DNA from 3 places in the Shewanella sp. 8A genome. Region 2 is predicted to be linked to each of the others. Evidence: predicted binding sites of a transcription regulator. Region 2 holds the regulator's gene; each other region holds the start of a gene.
The links. Region 2 encodes sigma-54, which starts transcription at its own class of promoters, with help from an activator protein. Its sites were predicted from a motif close to GTTGGCACGNNNNTNGNNT; they were not measured.
Positions count from the first base shown of each region.

Region 1: a site for sigma-54 is predicted at 1,209-1,227, ahead of M0413_RS02695 (TorF family putative porin). Genes of this name have one in related genera too.
Region 3: a site for sigma-54 is predicted at 1,885-1,903, ahead of flgB (flagellar basal body rod protein FlgB). Genes of this name have one in related genera too.

Region 1 is NZ_JAMDJP010000002.1:264,191-267,474, reverse strand. It holds gene M0413_RS02705 (response regulator) at 1-610, shown strand, start outside; gene M0413_RS02700 (HU family DNA-binding protein) at 758-1,030, shown strand; gene M0413_RS02695 (TorF family putative porin) at 1,319-2,011, shown strand; gene rimK (30S ribosomal protein S6--L-glutamate ligase) at 2,057-2,962, opposite strand; gene M0413_RS02685 (putative bifunctional diguanylate cyclase/phosphodiesterase) at 3,113-3,284, opposite strand, start outside.
Region 2 is NZ_JAMDJP010000021.1:6,022-9,305, reverse strand. It holds gene lptA (lipopolysaccharide transport periplasmic protein LptA) at 1-5, shown strand, start outside; gene lptB (LPS export ABC transporter ATP-binding protein) at 2-733, shown strand; gene M0413_RS15610 (RNA polymerase factor sigma-54) at 840-2,315, shown strand; gene hpf (ribosome hibernation promoting factor) at 2,344-2,631, shown strand; gene ptsN (PTS IIA-like nitrogen regulatory protein PtsN) at 2,634-3,077, shown strand; gene rapZ (RNase adapter RapZ) at 3,074-3,284, shown strand, end outside.
Region 3 is NZ_JAMDJP010000005.1:187,836-191,119, reverse strand. It holds gene flgE (flagellar hook protein FlgE) at 1-154, opposite strand, end outside; gene flgD (flagellar hook assembly protein FlgD) at 224-1,003, opposite strand; gene flgC (flagellar basal body rod protein FlgC) at 1,028-1,444, opposite strand; gene flgB (flagellar basal body rod protein FlgB) at 1,447-1,851, opposite strand; gene M0413_RS05880 (CheR family methyltransferase) at 1,995-2,834, opposite strand; gene M0413_RS05875 (chemotaxis protein CheV) at 2,937-3,284, opposite strand, start outside.

The DNA of each region.
Region 1 (3,284 bases), on a different contig from region 2:
TGAAGATGGAACAGCGACCGAGTTTTTGAACTACCTGCGCAGCAAAAATGAATATAAAGATATTCAATTTATGCTGATCTCAAGTGAATGTCGCCGTGAACAATTGGAGATTTTCCGCCAGTCTGGCGTAGTCGCGATTCTGCCAAAACCTTTTAATGCCGAACACTTAGGCAAGGCGCTAAATGCGACCATCGATTTGCTCAGCCACGATGAACTCGACTTAAGCCACTTCGATGTGCACGATGTACGCGTGCTTGTGGTTGATGACAGTCGCATGGCACGTAATGTGATCAAGCGAACTATTGGTAATTTGGGGATAAAACTGATTACCGAAGCAGAAGATGGTGCGCAAGCCATTGAATTAATGCGTCATAATATGTTTGATTTAATTATCACTGATTACAATATGCCCAGCGTTGATGGACTGGCATTAACGCAATTTATCCGCAATGAAAGTCAACAATCCCACGTGCCTATTTTAATGGTCTCGTCTGAGGCTAACGATACACATTTAAGTAATGTATCTCAGGCTGGGGTGAATGCCCTGTGCGACAAGCCCTTCGAACCCAAATTGGTTAAGCAACTCTTATATCAGTTGCTCGAAGAATAAAACCTAAGTCACGAATGGCGCAAATACCCTCCAATTTTGTTACTTCGATGACACAAGCCCGCAGCAAAGGGCTTTCCAACGCTTTAACCTTGTGGCATGTTAGGCTCGCTGACTTACATAAATCTACGGAAAGAAGAGACAATAAAAATGAACAAAACTGAACTTATCGCCAAAATTGCAGAAAATGCCGATATCACTAAAGCTGAAGCAGCACGAGCATTGAAATCTTTCGAAGCGGCGATTACTGAATCAATGAAAAACGGTGACAAAATCTCTATCGTCGGATTTGGCTCCTTTGAAACAGCGACTCGTGCAGCTCGTACTGGTCGTAACCCACAAACGGGCAAAGAAATCCAGATCGCTGAAGCCATTGTGCCTAAGTTTAAAGCGGGTAAAACCTTGCGTGATAGTGTGAACTAATTCGCTCGACATTGATTTTATAAAACGCCTCCTCTGTGAGGCGTTTTTTTGCCCTCACGAAAGCATGAAAGATGATTTTTTGCACAAACACAGTGCGTCCACCGCTCTATTTTTGAGCATTTTAAAACATTTAATTAACATAAATTATGTAACCAATTGTTTTTAAAGATGTTCAAATAATGGCATGTGATTAGCAACTCCCTTATCAGAAAAAACCATGATGCACCAATGTCGCCGTATTTAAGTGGCATGAGTGAATCGATAAATAAGTCAATCGAGGGGATGAGTATGAGAAAATCACTGTACAGCGTTTTGGCATTATCGACGGGATTATTACTAACCACTAACGTCTTTGCGGCGGTATCCGGCAATATTGGCGGCACATCAAACTATCTATGGCGCGGAGTGACTCAAACCAATGATGCGGTCGCGATCCAAGGCGGTCTTGACTACAGTCATGACTCAGGATTTTATGCGGGTACGTGGGCATCAAATGTCGATTTTGGCAATGACACTAGCTACGAGTTAGACCTCTATGCTGGTTACGGTGGCAACATCACCGACGATCTCAGCTATGATTTTGGCTATCTCTATTATGCCTACCCCGATGCCGAAGGCAGCATCGATTTTGGTGAGCTCCACGGGGCTATTACCTGGAAGTGGGTCGAACTCAGTTATTCCCACGTGATCAATGCGGGTGATGACGTAGCGGCGGAACCACTCGATAACAAAGATATGAGTTATCTTGCCGCCACAGCATCTTTCCCTTTAACCGAGAAACTTAGCCTGTCATTCCACTATGGCTACTCCACGGGCGATGTGGTTGAAGCTTGGTTTGGTGAGGATAACTATGCCGATTACAACGTAACACTTAGTGCAGATACCAGCATGGGCACAGTCTCTTTTATGGTATCAGATACTGATCTGGCTGATGACGATGCTAAAATCGCTTTAGGTTACTCCTATAGCTTTGATTTATAAAACAAAGAACTAAGAAACACGCCGCGTTAATCGCGGCGTTTTTTATTAAGCGATCACCGCCCGATTCGACTTACGTGCTAACACCATTTTCTCAATATATTCCACAATAGGCTCAGTTACCGAAATACCCGTAGTTTGCTCAATACCTTCGATACCAGGAGCTGAGTTCACCTCAAGGATCAACGGGCCACGATTCGAACGTAAAATATCCACGCCTGCAACGACTAATCCCATCGCTTTAACAGCGGCAACGGCCATCTTGCGCTCTTCTGGCGTAATTTTCACTTTTTCACCACAGCCGCCTAAGTGTAAGTTTGAACGAAAATCGCCCTCTGGCCCCTGACGCTTCATCGAGGCCACCACTTTATCACCCACCACAAAACAGCGAATATCACTGCCGTTGGACTCTTGAATATACTCTTGCACCAAAATATTGGCTTTGAGCCCTAAAAAGGCTTCAATCACGCTCTCAGCGGCGGTTTTCGTTTCCGCTAATACCACCCCAATCCCCTGCGTACCTTCGAGTAACTTGATCACTAAAGGAGCACCGCCCACCATATTAATGAGATCAGGAATATCATTGGGTTTATTGGCAAATCCAGTGATAGGCATACCAATGCCTTTGCGTGAAAGTAATTGCAGAGCACGTAACTTATCCCGCGAGCGTGCTATCGAAATTGAATCGTTGGCGGCAAATACACCCATCATTTCAAACTGGCGCACCACTGCGCAGCCATAAAAGGTCACACTGGCATGAATACGCGGAATAATGGCATCAAACCCTGTTAATTCTTCTCCCTGATAATGAATGCTAGGTTTAACGGAATTAATATTCATGTAGCAATTCAAGGTATTAATCACCACAGCCTCATGACCACGGCTTTCGCAGGCGGCCACTAAACGTCGGGTGGAATACAATTCTGGAAACTGAGATAAAATACCGATTTTCATTACTAAATGACCAAATTAAACACAGTGATTGAAGCTCTGAGCACATTGCATCAGAAAGGGGCGCTGATATTTGTCTATTGCTCAGTGTAAAGCAAGAAAATATTCCTCACCAGACGAAAACCTAAGCCTTAGTCAAACGTAAGATAATCTTCACAATTTAGTGACTAACGGTGTAATGAACCTTGCTTCAAATTCGCTTGCCTCTAGAGGACGAGAAAAGAAGTATCCCTGTAATAGATTGCAGTGCCTTACTGTACAAAACTCCGCTTGCTCGAGGGTTTCAATTCCCTCGGCAACAGAGGTGACGTTAAAGCCATAGGCA
Region 2 (3,284 bases):
AATGACCCAAATCACCTTAAAAGCACAGAATCTCGCCAAGAGTTATAAAAGCCGCCAGGTTGTCAAAGATGTCAGCCTGACAGTAAAAACGGGTCAAGTCGTCGGTCTACTCGGCCCTAACGGTGCGGGTAAAACCACCACCTTTTACATGGTCGTGGGCTTAGTTAAAAGCGATAAAGGCCATATCTTTATCGACGATGATGATTTAACCGCCGATCCTATGCATCTGCGTGCCCGCAAAGGTATTGGTTACCTACCACAGGAAGCGAGTATCTTTCGTAAATTAACCGTACACGACAACATCATGGCGGTACTGCAAACCCGTAAAGAGCTCAATAGTGACCAGCGCGAAGAAGCACTAGAGCAACTGCTAGAAGAGTTCCATATCACCCATATTCGTGACAGCCAAGGCATGTCCTTATCGGGCGGTGAACGTCGCCGCGTCGAAATTGCCCGCGCCTTAGCGGCCAACCCCAAGTTTATTCTGCTTGATGAGCCCTTTGCGGGCGTTGATCCGATCTCCGTTATCGATATCAAGAAAATTATCGAGCAGCTTAAGAGCCGAGGCCTTGGAGTACTTATCACAGACCACAATGTGCGCGAGACCTTAGACGTCTGTGAACATGCTTACATTGTGAGTCACGGTAATCTTATTGCCGAGGGCACACCCGCAGAGATCTTAGACAATCAGCAAGTTAGGGCTGTGTACTTAGGTGAACAATTCAGGCTATAGTTACTAAAACAAAGCTAATAAGCCTTGAATTTGAGAGCGCTAGGCTCCATCCATATGATATCAAGCGACCTAAACTCACAATAATAACCTAGGGATCAGCGGTAACATGAAAGCGTCACTCCAGCTCAAACTGGGTCAACAGTTAACCATGACGCCACAACTTCAGCAGGCCATTCGCCTGCTGCAACTGTCGTCATTGGAACTGCAACAAGAAATCCAGCAAGCCTTAGACTCTAATCCTCTTCTCGAGCTGGAAGAGGAGCAATTTGACGCGCCTAGCGAACGTAAGCAAGATATCGCCGATACCGACTTTAGCGAAACGACTGCCCAGCCACAGGAACAAGATAATTCCACCGTGGACATTGCCGAGTCGCTGACCAAAGAATCTCTGCCCGAAGAGTTACCCATGGATACCACTTGGGATGAAGTATTTACCGCATCGCCAAACTCAGGTTCTGGCGCCAGCCGTGAAGATGACATGCCCTTCCAAGGGGAAACTAGCGAGGGGTTGTACGAACATTTAGAATGGCAAAAAAACCTCACACCCTTCTCTGAAACCGATTTAGCCATTGCCACCGCGATTATTGATGCCATTGACGATCAAGGTTATCTCACTCAAAGCACTGAAGATATCCTCGAAGCCATGGGCAATCCCGAGATTGAACTCGACGAAGTTGAAGCCGTGCTCAAGCGTATTCAACATTTCGACCCCGTTGGTGTCGCGGCAAGGGATTTAAGCGAATGTTTACTGATCCAGCTATCTCATTTTTCGCCTGATACCCCTCACATCGAAAACGCCCGCATGCTGATCAAAGATCATTTAGATCTGATCGCCGCTCGCGACTTTAGGCTGTTAATGCGTAAGACCAAACTGAAAGAGGACGAGTTAAGGGACAGTATTGCGCTGATCCAAACCTTGAATCCTCGCCCCGGTTTACTCATCACCCCTGTCGATGAAGAATATGTGATCCCCGATGTATCGGTGTCGAAGAAAAACGGCCGTTGGGTGGTCGAATTAAACCCTGACTGCATGCCAAAAATCAACGTAAATCAGCAATATGCAGCAATGGCCCGAAGTTCAAAAAATCAAGCTGATAGCCAATTTATTCGTGGCCATCTGCAAGAGGCTAAATGGTTTATCAAAAGCCTTGAAAGCCGCAACGAAACACTGCTCAAGGTAGCAAACTGCATAGTGCAATACCAACAGGGTTTCTTCGAATATGGTGAAGAAGCCATGAAACCTATGGTCCTAAACGATATCGCCGAGGCGGTAGAGATGCATGAGTCCACCATTTCACGGGTGACCACACAAAAATACATGCATACCCCAAAAGGACTTTTTGAACTAAAATATTTCTTCTCAAGCCACGTCGGGACGGATGATGGCGGTGAGTGCTCATCCACAGCAATCAGAGCTTTCATTAAGAAACTGGTTGCAGCGGAAAACCAGAAAAAACCATTAAGCGACAGCAAGATGGCTCAACTTCTGGCAGAACAGGGAATTAACGTTGCGCGCAGAACCATTGCGAAGTACCGAGAAGCGATGCTTATTCCCCCTTCCAATCAGCGTAAAAGTTTATAGCCTATTGTGAGTATCGGAGGACGTTTCTATGCAAATAAACCTAAGTGGACACCATATCGAGATTACTGAATCGTTACGGGCATATGTTGAGGAAAAGTTTTCAAAACTTGAACGTCATTTCGAACAGATCAATAATGTGCACGTTGTGCTCAATGTTGAGAAAATGCAACAGATTGCCGAAGCGAGAATCAACCTCACCGGTGGTGAAGTCTTCGCGACTTCAGAGCATGCAGATATGTATGCTGCCATAGACGTCCTGATTGATAAACTTGATCGTCAGGTTATTAAACACAAAGAGAAGTTAACAAAACACTAGCAATGGAACTTCGTACCATACTGCGGCCGGAGTGCACAACCTGCGCCACTCCGGGCAGTAAGAAAAAGGTACTGGAACTCATCAGCGACTTAGCCGCTGCCCAGTACCCCACCCTCTCATCTCAAGAGATCTTCGAAAGCCTCGTGGCGCGCGAAAAGATGGGTAGCACAGGTATAGGTAACGGTATCGCCATTCCACATGGTCGATTAACCGATATAACACAACCCATAGCGATATTGATAAAATGTGAGGAGCCGATAGCCTTTGATGCTATCGATAAACAACCCGTCGATATTTTATTTGCACTACTCGTGCCTGCCGACCAATGTCAGCAGCACCTAAGTACCTTGTCATGCATGGCTGAAAAGCTCAGTGACAAGCAAATATTAAAACAATTGCGCAAGACGCATGATGAAACGGAACTCTATCAGGTAATCATTGGATGAAACTGGTCATAGTGTCAGGGCGTTCAGGCTCAGGCAAATCGGTCGCACTTAGAGTGCTTGAAGATCTCGGCTACTATTGTGTCGATAATTTGCCTTTGCCTTTGATTGGCAGTTTGCTTGAACAGCTCAAAGGCAGTAACGATCTCGTTGCTATCAGTGTTGACGTGCGCAATTTACCAGAGCAAGACAAAGTGCTGGTTAAACAGC
Region 3 (3,284 bases), on a different contig from region 2:
TTGAGTTTGAGAAAATTGAATTAGCGTAAACATCCGCAAATTCAGCACGCGATTCTTTAAAGCCAATGGTGTTAGCATTCGCGATATTGTTCGCAGTAGTGTTCAAATCTTTCTGCGCAGCAGAAATGCCACTCAATGCAATGTTAAACGACATAATTCACCTCTACATTTGCTCAATTCAATGATGGACAAGTGTGATGTCCATTTACAATCTTGATTACGATTAAACTTCACTAATCGCAAGTACATCCGACAGTTTAAAGGCCATTCCACCCTTGAGATTCAAAATGGCGCCAGTCGCTGCAGTACCTAAAGAAACACTGGTCACATGCGCATAGGTCGATACAGCTAACGCTTGTGATTTATCATTCACCAAACCCGATGCTTTAATCGAGTAATTACCTGCGGCAACGGGTTCTCCTTTATCATTCAAGCCATCCCACTTGACATCAGTGTTACCACCCTTACTACCATCAACAGTAAATGTTCTAACGACTTGCCCTTTATCATCTTCGATTCGAACATTAATGACGGGAATTTTCTCTGAAGTACTGATCACACCATTTAAGCCTGGGCTTTCTGCAGAGATATAACCCGTATCTGTCGGTAACAGCACTTTTCGCCCAACTAATCCCGATGCTTGCAAAGCTTGGCTTGATGTCATCACACTGTTTAAATTAACGATTTGATCATTTAACTTAGAAATGCCATCGACTGTAGAAAAAGATGCCATTTGTGCAATCATCTGGTCGTTATCAACGGGCTTGAAGGGATCCTGCATCGATAACTGCTGACTGAGTAATGAGAAAAAATCCTCTTGAGTGAGCTGCTGACTCTTAGCCTCTGGAACAGCAGAACTATTCGGCAAACGTAATCCATCCAAAAATGGGTTACCTGTAGAGCTAGTCGACGTTTTCGTGGTATTGGTTGATACCGTATTCGATTGAGTGTTTGTTTGAGTCAGCTGCGATGAGGTTTGACTCAGTTGGTTAATGAGGCTCACAACGTACCTCCTAAATAACGCATATTATTTACCCATCCCAAGTGTTTGTTGCAGCATAGATTTTGCCGCCTCAGCCACTTGAACATTCATCTGATATGAGCGAGAAGCTGAAATCATGTCAGCCATTTCTTCCATGACATTGACATTTGGTTTGTAAATAAAGCCATCAGCATCCGCCATCGGATGATCCGGCGAATACTCTTTTAATAGGGGCTTATCACTCTCGACTATGCCTTTCACCGTGACACCTTGGGAAGCTTGTTGCTGACTTTGCGCCTTGGCCATTTCGGCTTCGAAAATAGGATGACGAGAACGGTAAGTTTTATCTACACTGCTGGAGACTGAATCTGCGTTAGCAATGTTACTCGCGGTAGTATTTAGCCGCAGAGACTGGGCTGACATGCCAGACCCCGCAACATCGAAGATATTAAATAAACTCATGATTAATCCCCTCTCAGCGCTTTTTTCATACCGCTAAATTTACTGTCTAAAAACCCCAGAGACATTTGATATTCGAGAGCATTTTGCATAAATGCTGATTGCTCTTGTTGAACGTCGACAGTATTGCCATCCCCTGTATCGGGTTGATTCGGCACTCGAAATTTAACGTACTGCCCGGTTAGCTGCGCTAGCCCAAAATGCTGCTCATCAGCGGTCATCTCTAAGCTATTACGCTGTTGTTGCTGGGTTTTAGCAACATTTAAGGCGGCAGAAAAATCGACGTCACGGGCTTTATAATGTGGCGTATCAGCATTTGCGATATTGCTTGAAATCACTTCAGCCCGCTCAGCACGGATCCCCAAGGTGAATTGGTGAACACCCAGTGCCTTATCAAAATTAATCGCCATAAAATTGCCTCCATCGTGTCACTCACGGGAACAAAGCAATTCATGTGCCAATACTTTTATGGGAGGTAATAAAGTTTGTGAGGGATATAGCAGATAAAAAAATTACCGAACTATGCCGGTAATTATCAATTAAAATCAAATCCTTAAGTTTTCTTTTGGTAATAAATGCCAGGGTTACAACGAACCATATCAAATTCATCAGTAAGGCCAGCAATGGATTCGGATGCGCCTAAAAAGAGGATACCTTTGGGATTTAACGCGGCAGCAAATTGCCGCAAAATTTTTGCTTTTGCCTCAGGGGCAAAATAGATCAACACATTTCGGCAAAAAATAATGTCAAACTTACCCAACAAAGTGTAACTCTCGAGCAAGTTATGAGCACGGAAATTGACTAGACGTTTAACGTTATCCTTTATGCGCATGTTGCCAGAAGGCAAAGCATCAAAAAACTGCCGCTTACGTTCTTCAGACAATCCACGTGCTAACGCTAAACTATCATACTCAGCATTTTTACAACGCTCCAACATAGAAGGCGAAAGATCCGTTGCCTGAATCGAGGCACCACCAGGCAGCGCCCCAGGTTTTTTTTGCTGGTACTCTAATATGGTCATCGCTAAAGAATATGGCTCTTGACCCGACGAGCAAGCTGCAGACCATATTTTTAAAGGTCTACCTAACTTACTGTATTCTGGTAATAGCACATTATTAAGCAATTCAAATGGATAACGATCACGAAACCATAAGGTTTCATTAGTGGTCATGGCATCAATAACTTCAGCTCGTAAAGCTCGTTCCGTGGGTTTCATCGAATGCTTTACCACATCGGATAACGAAGGAAGGTTATATTTGCCCATCAATGGCGCGAGACGACTACGTACGAGGTATTGTTTATTTTCACCTAGCACGATGCCGCTATGTTGTTCTAAGAACAACCTAAATTGATTATATTCTGCTTCAGCGAGTGATTTATCAGGCACATTCACGTCCTAGATCCTATAGCAAGCACCAAAATAAGTGCACAACAATCATGTAATAAGGGCTAGATTATAGCGTAAAGCTCAACTAGGCACTAACCCACACTCTCACTACAAACTTAAATGCTTGTTCACTGCCGCAGCTAATTCGTCAGGGTTAAATTTTGCGATAAAGTCATTGGCACCAACCTTTTGTACCATGGCTTGGTTAAAGACACCGCTTAATGAGGTGTGCAGTACCACCTTGATATTTTTAAGCTTAGGATCATCACGGATCTCAGCCGTTAAGGTATAACCATCCATTTCGGGCATCTCAATATCGGAGATAATGAGTGGAATTTCATCGGCAACATTATTCATTTCACTTGCAATGGCCTTGAGCTTATCAAGTGCCTCACGACCATCTTTTGCCGTGTCAATTTGTAAATTTAACGACTCTAACGACCGAATAATTTGCTT